2 linked regions of the Candidatus Scalindua japonica genome follow. The protein of the gene in region 1 interacts with the protein of each later gene in a pairwise test. Links are inferred from orthologs where the notes say so. Each region holds a gene or a part of one and is shown on either strand. Other genes may lie near its edges.

Region 1 (5,897 bases):
AAGTGTCTTCGCTTTAGTAATATCAGGTTGCCTGCACTTTGGATCATCGATAGGCAGTGGTTTGAAGGTGATTTCACTTTTACTCCCTGTCATACTTATTATCTCTTTTGCAAAATCTAATAAAGTTATCTCTGTTGGGTTTCCAATATTTACCGGTTCATTAATATCTGTAATCAACAATCTGTAAATTCCTTCTACTAAATCTGAGACATAACAAAAACTTCGTGTCTGTGATCCATCACCAAAGACCGTTAAATCTTCTCCGTTAATTGCCTGTGAAATAAATGCGGGCAGCGCCCTTCCATCATTCACCCTCATCCTGGGACCATAAGTGTTAAATATTCTCACAATCCTCGTATCTACTCCGTGGCTCCTGTGATATGCCATAACCATAGCCTCTGCAAATCTCTTTGCTTCATCATACACTCCTCTTGGACCAACCGGATTTACATTTCCCCAGTAATCCTCCTTTTGTGGATGAACAAGTGGATCACCGTAGACTTCCGACGTAGACGCTAGAAAAAATTTTGCTTTTTTAAGTTTTGCAACTCCAATAGCATTCAACGTTCCTAATGAACCGACCTTTAGGGTCTGTATCGGCAATTTTAAGTAATCTAAAGGGCTAGCAGGTGACGCAAAATGCAGGACGTTGTCTATCTCACCTCCAACATAAATATATTCACTCACATTATGTTTAATAAATTTAAAGTTCGGATTACCAATACAGTGTTCAATATTTTGAGCTGAGCCGGTTAATAAATTATCAATACATATTACATCGTGTCCTTTTTCAAGCAGATAATCGCATAGATGTGAGCCAAGGAACCCAGCTCCACCTGTAATCATTGTACGCATATTTTTATCCTGACTGATTTGTATTTCAAGTTAAGTCGCTTTCTCAGCAAAAAAACTATATAATTAAATTATTTGGTGTAATTCTACTACGTTATTAAAACAGTGCAAGCATAAAAAATATGGAGTGCATCCATACGTATGATGAGTTTTAAAACAGTAACATTCGCCCAACAGGCAGGTGGCCAGGCGGTCACTGTACTACCTCAAAAAAACAATTCTACATCGTTAGTTCATTTCAAACTCCCTGCAAGAACTGATTGGCAGACGGGTAGGCACTTTTTACTTTGTATTACTATAAGTTGACAAAAAAAACTGCTTTGCTAAAATCAGTAAAATAATTAATTGAAATATGCAAACTGTGATCAACCGATTATGAGGGAGATACTAATTGAAATTTACTAAAATGCAGGGAATAGGGAATGATTATGTATATGTCAACTGTTTTGAAGAAAAGATAGACAATCCGGCAGAACTGTCAATCGCAGTAAGCAACAGACACTTTGGTATCGGTAGTGATGGATTGATACTGATAGTGCCATCACAAGTAGCAGACGCCAGGATGCGTATTTTTAATGCGGATGGTAGCGAAGCACAGATGTGCGGTAACGGTATCAGGTGCGTGGCAAAATATATGTATGAATACGGATTAAAGAAAAGTGATCGAATGACAATTGAAACGTCTGCTGGGTTGAAGACAATAAAACTTACAATCGACAATGACGAAGTTACACAGGTTAGAGTAGAAATGGGAGCCCCAAAATTACTTAGAAATGAGATACCGATGCTCGGTGACAATACACAGGTTATAAATGAACCGCTTCAGGTTAATAATGCTGTTTTACAAATTACATGTGTTTCCATGGGTAATCCTCACTGCATTACCTTTGTTGATAACGTTGATTCAATAGATTTAGAAGTTACAGGTAAAGCTATTGAAAACCATGAACTTTTTCCGGAAAGAATTAATGCCCATTTTGTACAACTGATTTCTGCTGATAAGGTTAAAATGCGCACCTGGGAAAGAGGCTCCGGAGAAACACTTGCGTGCGGCACTGGGGCAGTCGCTACAGGTGTCGCGTGTGTCCTGAACAACCTTACAGAAAGAGTAGTAAACACACTGCTTCCAGGAGGAAAATTAATGGTGGAATGGACAGATGATAATAAAACCTACATGACTGGTCCTGCGGAAATTGTATTTACAGGAGAGTGGGATAAATAATAACAATTTATAATCTTTGTGTTATTTACCTGTTAAATATCCAGGTTTTTAACATCCAATGCATGTGTCTCAATATATTCCCGTCTCTGTTTAACGTCCTTTCCGGACAATATAGTGAATGTTTCATCCGCCTTTATCGCGTCTTCTATCTTCACTCTCAATAAGGTCCTTGATGAAGAGTTCATTGTGGTTAACGCCAGCTCCTCTGCATTCATCTCTCCAAGACCCTTGTATCTCTGAATATCAAGACCCTTTTTCCCCAACTCTTTTATGTTTGGCAGGAGCTCTCCCAGTGAGTAGATATCCGACGCTATATCGTCATAAACCAACTTTGCTCGCGGTGGTGCATTTTCTTCCAGTCCTTTAAAAAAGTCTTCTGCTTTAAATCCCTCTTTCTCTATCATTTTTACGGTATTCGCAATTTCTCCACTTTCATGATACTCCTGTACTTCTATTGAATCTTTACCGTTTGTATCATTTTCTTCATCAACACTCTTTACTTCAACATCGTCACCTTTCTGTTCCTGCAGCTCCTTTACTAAACGATTCAACTCATCATCAGAGAAAATATATTTTTCGTGTCCATTGTACGCGACCCTATACTTCGGAAAATTACCGTTTTCATTTTTTTCCAGATATTCCCTGAAAGAGAGGCTCTTTTTACTCTGTTGTTTCTTTTTAATAAAGTGCCAGTTATACTCTTCCATTTTTTCTAAAAGGCCAAGGAATTTTTTCAGTTTATCACCGGATAGTTTTATTGATTCTTTATCACATGTCTCAACAACCGCTTCATCGATACCAATGTTTATCAAAGAATCTTGCAACTCTTTATCTCCATATACATACTCCTGCCTTTTTTTCCTTTTTATCTTGTATAGTGGTGGTTGCGCTATAAAAATATTTCCTCTATCTATTAACTCTGGCATTTGTCTAAAGAAAAATGTTAATAACAATGTTCGAATATGCGCACCATCTACGTCCGCATCCGTCATTATGACAATTTTCCCATACCTTAGTTTTTCTGGGTCAAATTCATCGATACCTATGCCCGTCCCAATAGCACTTATAAGAGTTCTAATCTCCTCATTGTTCAGCATCTTTTCCACTCTTGCTTTTTCAACATTCAGGATCACCCCTTTAAGCGGTAATATTGCCTGATTTCTTCTATCTCTACCTTGCTTTGCCGTTCCACCCGCGGATATACCCTCTACTATAAATAATTCTGTAGACTCTACATCATCACTGGAACAATCCGCAAGTTTTCCCGGCAAATCCGACCCGGAAAGCGCTCCCTTTCTTCTTGTTAACTCTCTCGCCTTTCTGGCAGCCTCCCTTGCTCTTGAAGCTTCCAATACTTTGCCTACTATGATCCTTGCAGATTTAGGATTCTCCTCGCAATATGTACTCAAATGCTCATTTGCCAATGCCTCTACCAATCCCTGGACATCTCTGTTTCCCAGCTTTGTCTTTGTCTGTCCTTCAAACTGTGGTTCCGGAACTTTTACGCTTATAATGGCAGTAAGACCCTCCCGGTAATCATCACCTGTTGGCGCCTTGCCGTCCTTCAATAACTTTGCATTTTTTGCGTACATATTTAATGTTCTTGTCAATGCTGTCCTGAAACCACTTAAATGTGTTCCGCCCTCAATTGTATTTATATTATTAGCAAAAGAGAATACGCTCTCACTGTAACCATCGTTATATTGCATTGCACACTCCACTGCTATGTCCTTTTCTTTACCTTCAAAATGTATCACATCTTTGTGGATCAGATCTTTCCCTTTGTTCATTTCCTCTATAAATATCTTGATTCCACCATCATACTTAAATATCTCTTCCGTATCTGTTCTTTCATCTATAATGGTAATACAAAGTCCTTTATTAAGAAAGGCGAGTTCTCTAATTCTTTTTTTGACAATATCGTAACTAATTTCTACTGTTTCAAATATAGAGCTGTCTGGTTTAAAAATAATCTTTGTTCCTTTTTTCTTTGTAGCTCCTCTCTCCTCGAGTGCCGTTTTTGTCTCTCCACGCTCATATCGTTGTACATACATATGCCCATTTCTCCGTACTTCTACCTCCAGCCACTCACTCAGCGCGTTTACTACTGATATCCCAACTCCATGTAATCCGCCGGATACTTTATAGCTTTTACCCTCAAACTTTCCACCGGCATGTAAAGTCGTCATCACCACCTCCAACGCCGGCTTCTTCATTTCCTGATGTTCATCCACGGGAATACCTCTTCCATCATCCAGAACCATGACACTTCCATCAATATTCAACTTTACCGTAATATTATCACAGAACCCTCCCATGGCTTCGTCTACGCTGTTGCAAACCACCTCCTCTATCAAATGGTGCAAACCCTTCTCGCTTATATCTCCTATGTACATAGCTGGTCTTTTTCTTACGGCTTCTATTCCTTCTAAAACCTTTATAGAAGTTGCATCATATTTTTCTATTTCACTCATTCCACTTAAACCTCAAATTCCTTCTTATTAAAAATTTCCTACTCTAAATTTTATATCTGATATATATCCTATTTTAAATTCTTTCTGTATTGATGTTAACAACTCTTCTTTTTTGAATGAAGATAAATGATGGAGCCATGTTGCTGAATCAACCTCTACGTAAAGAACTCCGCTCTTAACCACGCTTACTTCCGTGTGACCTGATATTAATTCACCAGCCACAATTTTCCATTTTTCTCTCAGGTTTTTATTTTGCTTTCCTGCTCTTTTTACCAACGTTACTGAGTTACTCAATATATCACCCAGCTTCTTCGCTTCTGTGTTGTTTCTTCTGAACTGTTTCATAATATTTACTATTCTTCTCCGAGGCTCATAGGCATTACTACATAAATACATCCAGTTCCAACCTTTAACTTCCCGGCTGTTCCCTGGTCTTTTAACTCTAACAAAATCCTGTCACAATCTACATTTTTAAGATAATCTAATAAAAACTCTGGATTCAAACCTATCTCCATATCTTCTCCTGAATATTCTATTGGAATTTCAGTCTTAGACTCTCCTACATCCGGTGACAAACATCTTATTTCAAGTATTTCACCTGAAAATTTAAATCTCAGTAATTTATACTCTTCAGTTGTCATAATAGACACTCTACGAATAGCCGATGAAAATTGGTTTCTATCCATGTATATTTTTTTGTCAAGATTAGTTGGGATTACTTCCTCATACTTTGGATATTGTCCTTCCAACAGCTGAGAGCATAATGTTGAGTGTTTTGTTTTTATAAATATGCGTTTTTCTTCTATTCTTAATTTTATTAAATCCTCTTCCTGTTCTCCTGCAATTCTCTGCATTTGTAATATACCCTTTATTGGTATTATGCAGTTTTTTGAAATACTATGAGGATTATTTATTTTCTTCTTTACCTCACTAAGCCTTCTTCCATCATTTGTAACCATTTTTATTTGATTATCACTTATGTCTAGAAAAATTCCGCTTGTTCCATGTTTTGTTCTATCCCCTAAAATAATAAATGCTGTTTTTTTTATCATATCCAGGAGAACATTTTTATCTATCTCTATATATTCTTCTTCAATAAATTTGGGAATTGTTGGAAAACCTTCCGGGTCTGAACAGAAAATCTTAAAAAAATTATCCTTTCCTTTTATTACACATTTTTTGTCTTCTTCAGTTATTTCTATAGTTTCTTCTGTCCATTCTTTAACAATTGAAGAAATCTGTATTTCTGGTCCAATCATTTTACCAGGTGTTATCACTTCAACAGAATCAATTAAATAACTGACACTGACTTCCATGTCTGTTGTTGATAATTCTAAGGTGTTATTATT
Region 2 (5,952 bases), on another replicon or contig:
AAAACAATTGATTTTCTTTCCGGCAAAGCAATGCTTCAAGGAAGGTGAGTTTACTAAAGTATTAATTGTACAGTATTGACAACAAATCTGATTATTTGGATATAATGAAGATTTGCAGTCACAAATAACAGGAAAAACAGATGACAGAACAAGATACAATTAAGAAACTCCGGGTTTTGTTGCCACACTGGATTGAGCATAATAACAGCCATATGGCGGAGTTCAGAAAGTGGGAAGGGGAGGCAAAAAAAGAGTCCGGGGAAGAGGTTGCGCAATTACTGGATAAGGCTATCAGGGATATGGAAGAGGCTGGCAAATCCCTTTCCGAAGCGCTTGAAAAAGTTGGTGGTCCGTTGGAAGGTGCGGGGCACCATCATCATTAATGGGCAGTGTATATCCTGACATATTTATCAACATGATGGTTGTAACTGTTTAATATATTAACCACCTGCAGATGTAAACGATTGCAGTTGTGCCTGCACCTACAATAAGTAATGACTTGATGAGTTTCCAGAAAAATGCGCTCCATTGGACAAAGTCTGGAGTATCTCTAGACTCTTCTGTCGTTTCCTCTTCTATTGTATTATTTTCTTGTGTCATGTTATTATTGTAATAAGTGTTTGAATATATTCAAATAATAAAAAGCCAGTATATTTAATAATGTTTGATTTGCTCTATCCTCACATTTGTAATCACAAATTTCTGTATGTCCCTATCGTTTCTCTTTGAAAGATGATCATTCTTCTCGAAGTAACGAACCAATACATTTTCTAGAAAGTCATCTTAACATTCGCATTTAAATTTGATGTTATCAGCTCCAAATCGCCTTGTTGTACGGATTCTGCAGATTGTGGATCCAGCGAAAAATCTTTAACACAGCTTAAACAATTATCCATAGCTGTAGACATTTTTTTGTACATTTTAGACTCACCCCAAAAGAGATTTAGTTTACCCTTCTCGTTATCAAATTTTACGTGAATACCATCTGCCCCTTGATAATGAACTTGACCTGATGTTTTAAGAGTCATTTTACTAATTAACTGAGGTATTTTTAAATATTCAAGCACTAAGATATACAGTAGTGTTTCTCCGCCTTCACCAGTTTTCTCTAGATCAGTAAAAAGAGTTTTTGCTCTCTTCTTTAGTGCAAGAACCTTTGAAGCTGAACCTGTGTTATTAAAATAGTTTCTGGCTTCATCAATATCTTTTTTGGGAATCGCATAATCGACAAGCTTTGTATCTATAAACTCAACAAGATCTTTAAGTCTTAACTCTCCATTTGCATCGACTCTAAGGCTATAGCAATATCCTTTACTATTTGTTCCTTTAATTTCGATATCACAAGAAACTTGTTGAAGTCTGGAGTTTATTTCACCATAAGAACCAATTAAAAGATTATCTATTGCTTTTTCTATTCTATCCATTTACACAATCCAATTTCATATGACAACCATTCCTATCGAATTTCAGAGCAAAAATTAAGGATTTTATCAGTAGTTGAGTTGTAGTATTACTATAACGCAAGGAGCGTCACTTTAAATGTCCTCACGCAGAGCGTGGGCATTAAGGGTTATCATGTGAAATGATATGTCCTTCATTTCGGAAGGATTCCAGTATTATTTTTGGAGTGCAGTGACCGGAATGTCTGCTGCGCCGGTGTCTCTGCTTTAAAACGTATCATCACGCCTGCCTGCCATAAGTCGGGCAGGGATGATGAAACCCAAATGGCAACGCTATATAACTCATGTATAAGTTCGTCTGGCCTGTCCGACTTATGGCAGTGGGAGAAACTGGCACTACGAATTTCCGTACTAATTAATCAGTTTGCTCTGGCTGTTGTGGTTCTGCTTCATCGGTTCCGGTATCTTCTGTCTCTTCTTCCTCTCCACCTATAACCGGTGCGACAGATACAAGTTTGTCACCTTTTTTCAGTGAAATTAGTGTTACACCCTGAGTATTACGCCCTATTGATCTTATAGTACTAATGGAGGTACGGATTACCATGCCGTTTGCCGTCATCATCATGAGTTCATCTTGATCGCTGACATTCATCAGGGCGACAACTTTGCCGTTTCTCTCAGATGTCTTGATATTAATGACTCCCTGTCCACTTCTGCGCTGGATCGAATATTCACTGTAGTCTGTTCTTTTTCCAAATCCGTTCTCACAGACGGTTAAGAGTGTCGCGTTTTTGTCAACGACAACAATGCCTTTAACTTTGTCATCACCCTTTAATCCTATACCTTTGACGCCGCGAGTCGCGCGTCCCATGCTTCGTACATCGTCTTCCGGAAAGCGGATCGCCTTACCATTTTCGGTACCAAGCACAATTTCCTGTCCTCCCTGTGTCAGTTTAACACCTATCAGTTTGTCACCATTGTCGAGGAGGATAGAGATTATTCCGCCTTTCTTAGGGCGGCCAAAAGCGCTGAGGACAGTCTTCTTTATTATTCCATTCCTGGTTGCCATTACCAATTGTCTCTCGTCGAATTTGCGAACAGGAATCGTGGATGTAACATTCTCGTTTTTATCTAATTCAAGAAGGTTAACTATTGCTCGTCCCTTTGCTATTCGGCTGGCGTTGGGGATGTCGTATACTTTTTGCCAGTATACTTTTCCCATATCCGTAAAAAACAGAATATAGTCGTGTGTTGACGCGATAAAGAGATTTTCAACAAAATCACCTTCTTTCATACCCGCACCGGTAACACCTTTTCCACCTCTGTGTTGTTTTCTGTACGTGGTAAGAGGTAGCCGTTTTATGTATCCCTCATGGGTAATTATGACGGTAACATCCTCTTCGGAAATGAGGTCCTCCATATTGAGTTCACCAATATCACCGATAATTTGTGACTTTCTTTCATCTCCGTATCTTTCTTTTATTTCGTGGAGGTCTTCCCGGATAATGTCCAAAACAAGGTTCTCATTTTCCAGGATAGATTTGTATTCCCTGATGTTTTCACAGACTTTCTTATACTCCTCTTCTATCTTGGATTGTTCCAGGTTTGTTAATCTCTGCAGTCTCATTTCAAGGATTGCATTTGCCTGTCTCTCTGATAGGGAGAACCTCGATACCAGGGAATCTCTGGCATCATCTACGGTTTTTGATGCTTTTATGAGTGCAATAACTTCATCAATATTTTCAAGGGCAATCCTTAGTCCTTCCAGGATATGGGCTCTCTCTTCTGCACGATCCAGCAGAAAACGTGTGCGGCGTCTGATTATTTCCTTCCTGTGAGTAATATAAGCGTTAAGTAGCTGCTTCAGGTTTAACGTTTCAGGGCGGCCTTCCACCAATGCTATCATAATAATGCTGAAGGAGTCCTGTAGTTTTGTATGTTTATATAACTGGTTTAGAATAACCTCAGCTTCCTCGTTCCTTTTTAAGACGATAACGATTCTGCTTCCCTCCCTGTCACTTTCATTCCGAACATCTGTTATGCCCTTTATCACATCGTTTCTGACTAATTCTGCAATCCTCTCTATTATTCTGTCCCTGTTAAGTTGATAAGGAATTTCAGTTACCACTATGCTCTGTTTGTTATTTTTTGATGTTTCTACATGAGACTTTGCTCTTACGGTTATTATACCTCTGCCTGTTTTGTATCCGTCTTCTATTCCTCGAACTCCGCATATTAACGCCCCTGTTGGAAAGTCAGGTCCTTTTATTATGGTCAAAAGTTCATTTATGGTTACATCCGGATTATCAATGACTTTTATTATTCCGTCGCATACCTCATTTACATTATGGGGAGGTATGCTTGTCGCCATACCAACGGCAATACCTGAACCGCCATTGCATAAAATATTTGGAAATTTTGAAGGAAGCACTGATGGTTCTGTTCTGGTGTCATCGTAATTCGGGGTGAAATCGACGGTGTTCTGCTTTATATCCTCCATCATTTCTGCAGAAGCGTGTGTCATCTTGGCTTCCGTATATCTCATAGCAGCAGGTGGATCGCCATCAATTGATCCGAAATTTCCCTGGCCTTTTATCAATGTATATCTCAAGCTCCAGTCCTGCGCCATACGTACAAGTGTTGGATATACAACCTGCTCACCATGTGGATGGTAATTTCCTGTTGTATCACCACATATCTTTGCGCATTTTCTGAACTTGGCGCCAGGGCCAAGATTGAGGTCGTTCATTGCGACAAGTATCCTTCTCTGTGATGGTTTAAGTCCGTCCCGCACATCAGGCAATGCACGGCTCATAATAACACTCATCGCAAAGGTCAGGTACGACTCTTTCATTTCCTCTTCTATGAGAATGTCCTTTATATTTCCTTTTTCTTCTATCATTTAAATCTTTCCTTTTCGGCTTTGACTGTTGTAGATGATCCGTGTCCGGGGTAAATAACCGTGTTCTCATCCAGCTTAAAAATACACTCTTTAATTGATTTGAGTAGATGGTTGTGGCTTCCTCCCGGTAAATCTGTTCTGCCATATCCTCCCGCGAAGAGAGTATCTCCTGAAAATAGTATCGGAGCTTCTCCATTATCCGTAGAATCAGTATATATTCCTATTCCACCGGGCGTATGGCCGGGAAGATGCAAAACCCTGAATTCATAACCATTAAGTTTGATTTTTTCATCGTGGCTTAGCGTTCTACATGCCGGAGGTGATGAATATCGTTTTCCCCCCAGAAGTGAGAGGTTCTTGAATGGGTCTTCCAGCATCTCTGCATCATCCGTATGAATACATATTTGAATATCCGGAAATTTTTCCTTCAACTCCTTGTTCGCACCAATGTGGTCCCCATGCCCATGGGTATTAACGAGAATGACTGGACGAAGTTTGTTTTCCTCCAGGTAGCCCACTATTGTTTCGGTATCTCCACCGGGGTCTATGATCATGGCATCTGAACATTTCAACGAAACTATGTAACAACAAGCGTCCAGAGGCCCAACTTCTAATTTTTGAATATCCAACATGATAATACTTGATAGTTCCAGATAAAAGCACGAACAAAAAAAACCTGCATCCCGTTCAGGACAGGGCTTGTCCATGCAACCCATTTATAAATCTAATTAACTTTTACTAGGAAGATCCGCTCTTCTTAATATATCGATTAATTATCTGCTTAATATCACAGGTTTTAGTCTCTTTATTGAATCCTATGATTTTTCTTTCTCTTATTACACTATTCGTGGAATCAGACGCGTGTACGGCATTTTTTCTTATATCCAGTGCATAAAAACGTCTGATGCTGGAATACTTCGCTTTCCTTGGATCTGTGGCTCCCAATAGTTCACGGATAGTCTTAATTGTATTTATGCCCTGGTACAGTATTGCGATACAGATAGTATGCTTACCATCAGAAGTTTTCTTGGTTTCAGCAAAGGGAGAGGGTTCACTGCCGGTCATGTATTGCAGTATGCTGTTGAATTCACCATTTACTTTTGGCTTCTTCATCTGGGCTGCCATATTATTCAAAAGTTCATCCGTCAACTCAAAAGAAGTGAAGTCCTCCTGTTTTAATGATGCCTTTAATTTTTCAACCAGTTCCGGTTTAAATTTATCATCGAAACTACTATTGAAGAAGTCTTTCACGGGGCCATAAAACTCTTCTGCCTGTTTAGTGCTTAAGTCAAGGAGTTTGATGCCGACTATATAGAAACCGGTCCTGGAAAACATACTTATAATATTTCCGGCACGCGGATCATGTTTTTCAAAAGGTTTAAGTATTATGAGTGAAGTTTCCGGCTTTCGGTTTTTACCAAAATCAACAACATTTTCCAGAATACCTCCATCACTCAAAGAATATTTCGCGAATAACTTAAGCTGCTTGATGTTTGTTGCCTTGTCAGCGGATGTAAGGACTGCAGGCTCGAAATAGTCTACTTTTCCGTCTTCAGATACAATAGTGTCACCGAAAGTACCCCTGATGGTATCTCCTCTTAATGGGTCTGATGCGGATCCAATTACTTTATTATGAAGAATATTAACCGC

What was found.
Region 2: the proteins of gyrB (region 1) and gyrA interact in binary tests that used the Escherichia coli proteins (3 or more experiments, as listed by UniProt). The link is inferred for Candidatus Scalindua japonica from one-to-one orthologs.

What each region holds. Positions count from the first base shown.
Region 1 is NZ_BAOS01000027.1:74,930-80,826, reverse strand. The notes cover bases 1,828-4,915. They hold gyrB (DNA topoisomerase (ATP-hydrolyzing) subunit B), read right to left. Parts: upstream 4,549-4,915; coding sequence 2,107-4,548; downstream 1,828-2,106. Other genes in these bases: dnaN (DNA polymerase III subunit beta), read right to left, coding at 4,902-4,915; SCALIN_RS13795 (DciA family protein), read right to left, coding at 4,576-4,893; dapF (diaminopimelate epimerase), read left to right, coding at 1,828-2,074. Outside these bases: SCALIN_RS13810 (UDP-glucuronic acid decarboxylase family protein), read right to left, coding at 1-855; more of dapF, read left to right, coding at 1,244-1,827; more of dnaN, read right to left, coding at 4,916-5,897. UniProt on the Escherichia coli protein: DNA gyrase negatively supercoils closed circular double-stranded DNA in an ATP-dependent manner to maintain chromosomes in an underwound state.
Region 2 is NZ_BAOS01000010.1:96,713-102,664, reverse strand. What follows is about bases 1,560-4,702. They hold gyrA (DNA gyrase subunit A), read right to left. Parts: upstream 4,303-4,702; coding sequence 1,816-4,302; downstream 1,560-1,815. Other genes in these bases: SCALIN_RS06405 (MBL fold metallo-hydrolase), read right to left, coding at 4,299-4,702. Also shown: SCALIN_RS06425 (CooT family nickel-binding protein), read left to right, coding at 1-48; SCALIN_RS06420 (DUF8180 domain-containing protein), read left to right, coding at 141-383; SCALIN_RS22000 (hypothetical protein), read right to left, coding at 433-600; SCALIN_RS06415 (HamA C-terminal domain-containing protein), read right to left, coding at 771-1,424; more of SCALIN_RS06405, read right to left, coding at 4,703-5,009; SCALIN_RS06400 (nucleoside-diphosphate kinase), read right to left, coding at 5,041-5,952. UniProt on the Escherichia coli protein: A type II topoisomerase that negatively supercoils closed circular double-stranded (ds) DNA in an ATP-dependent manner to maintain chromosomes in an underwound state.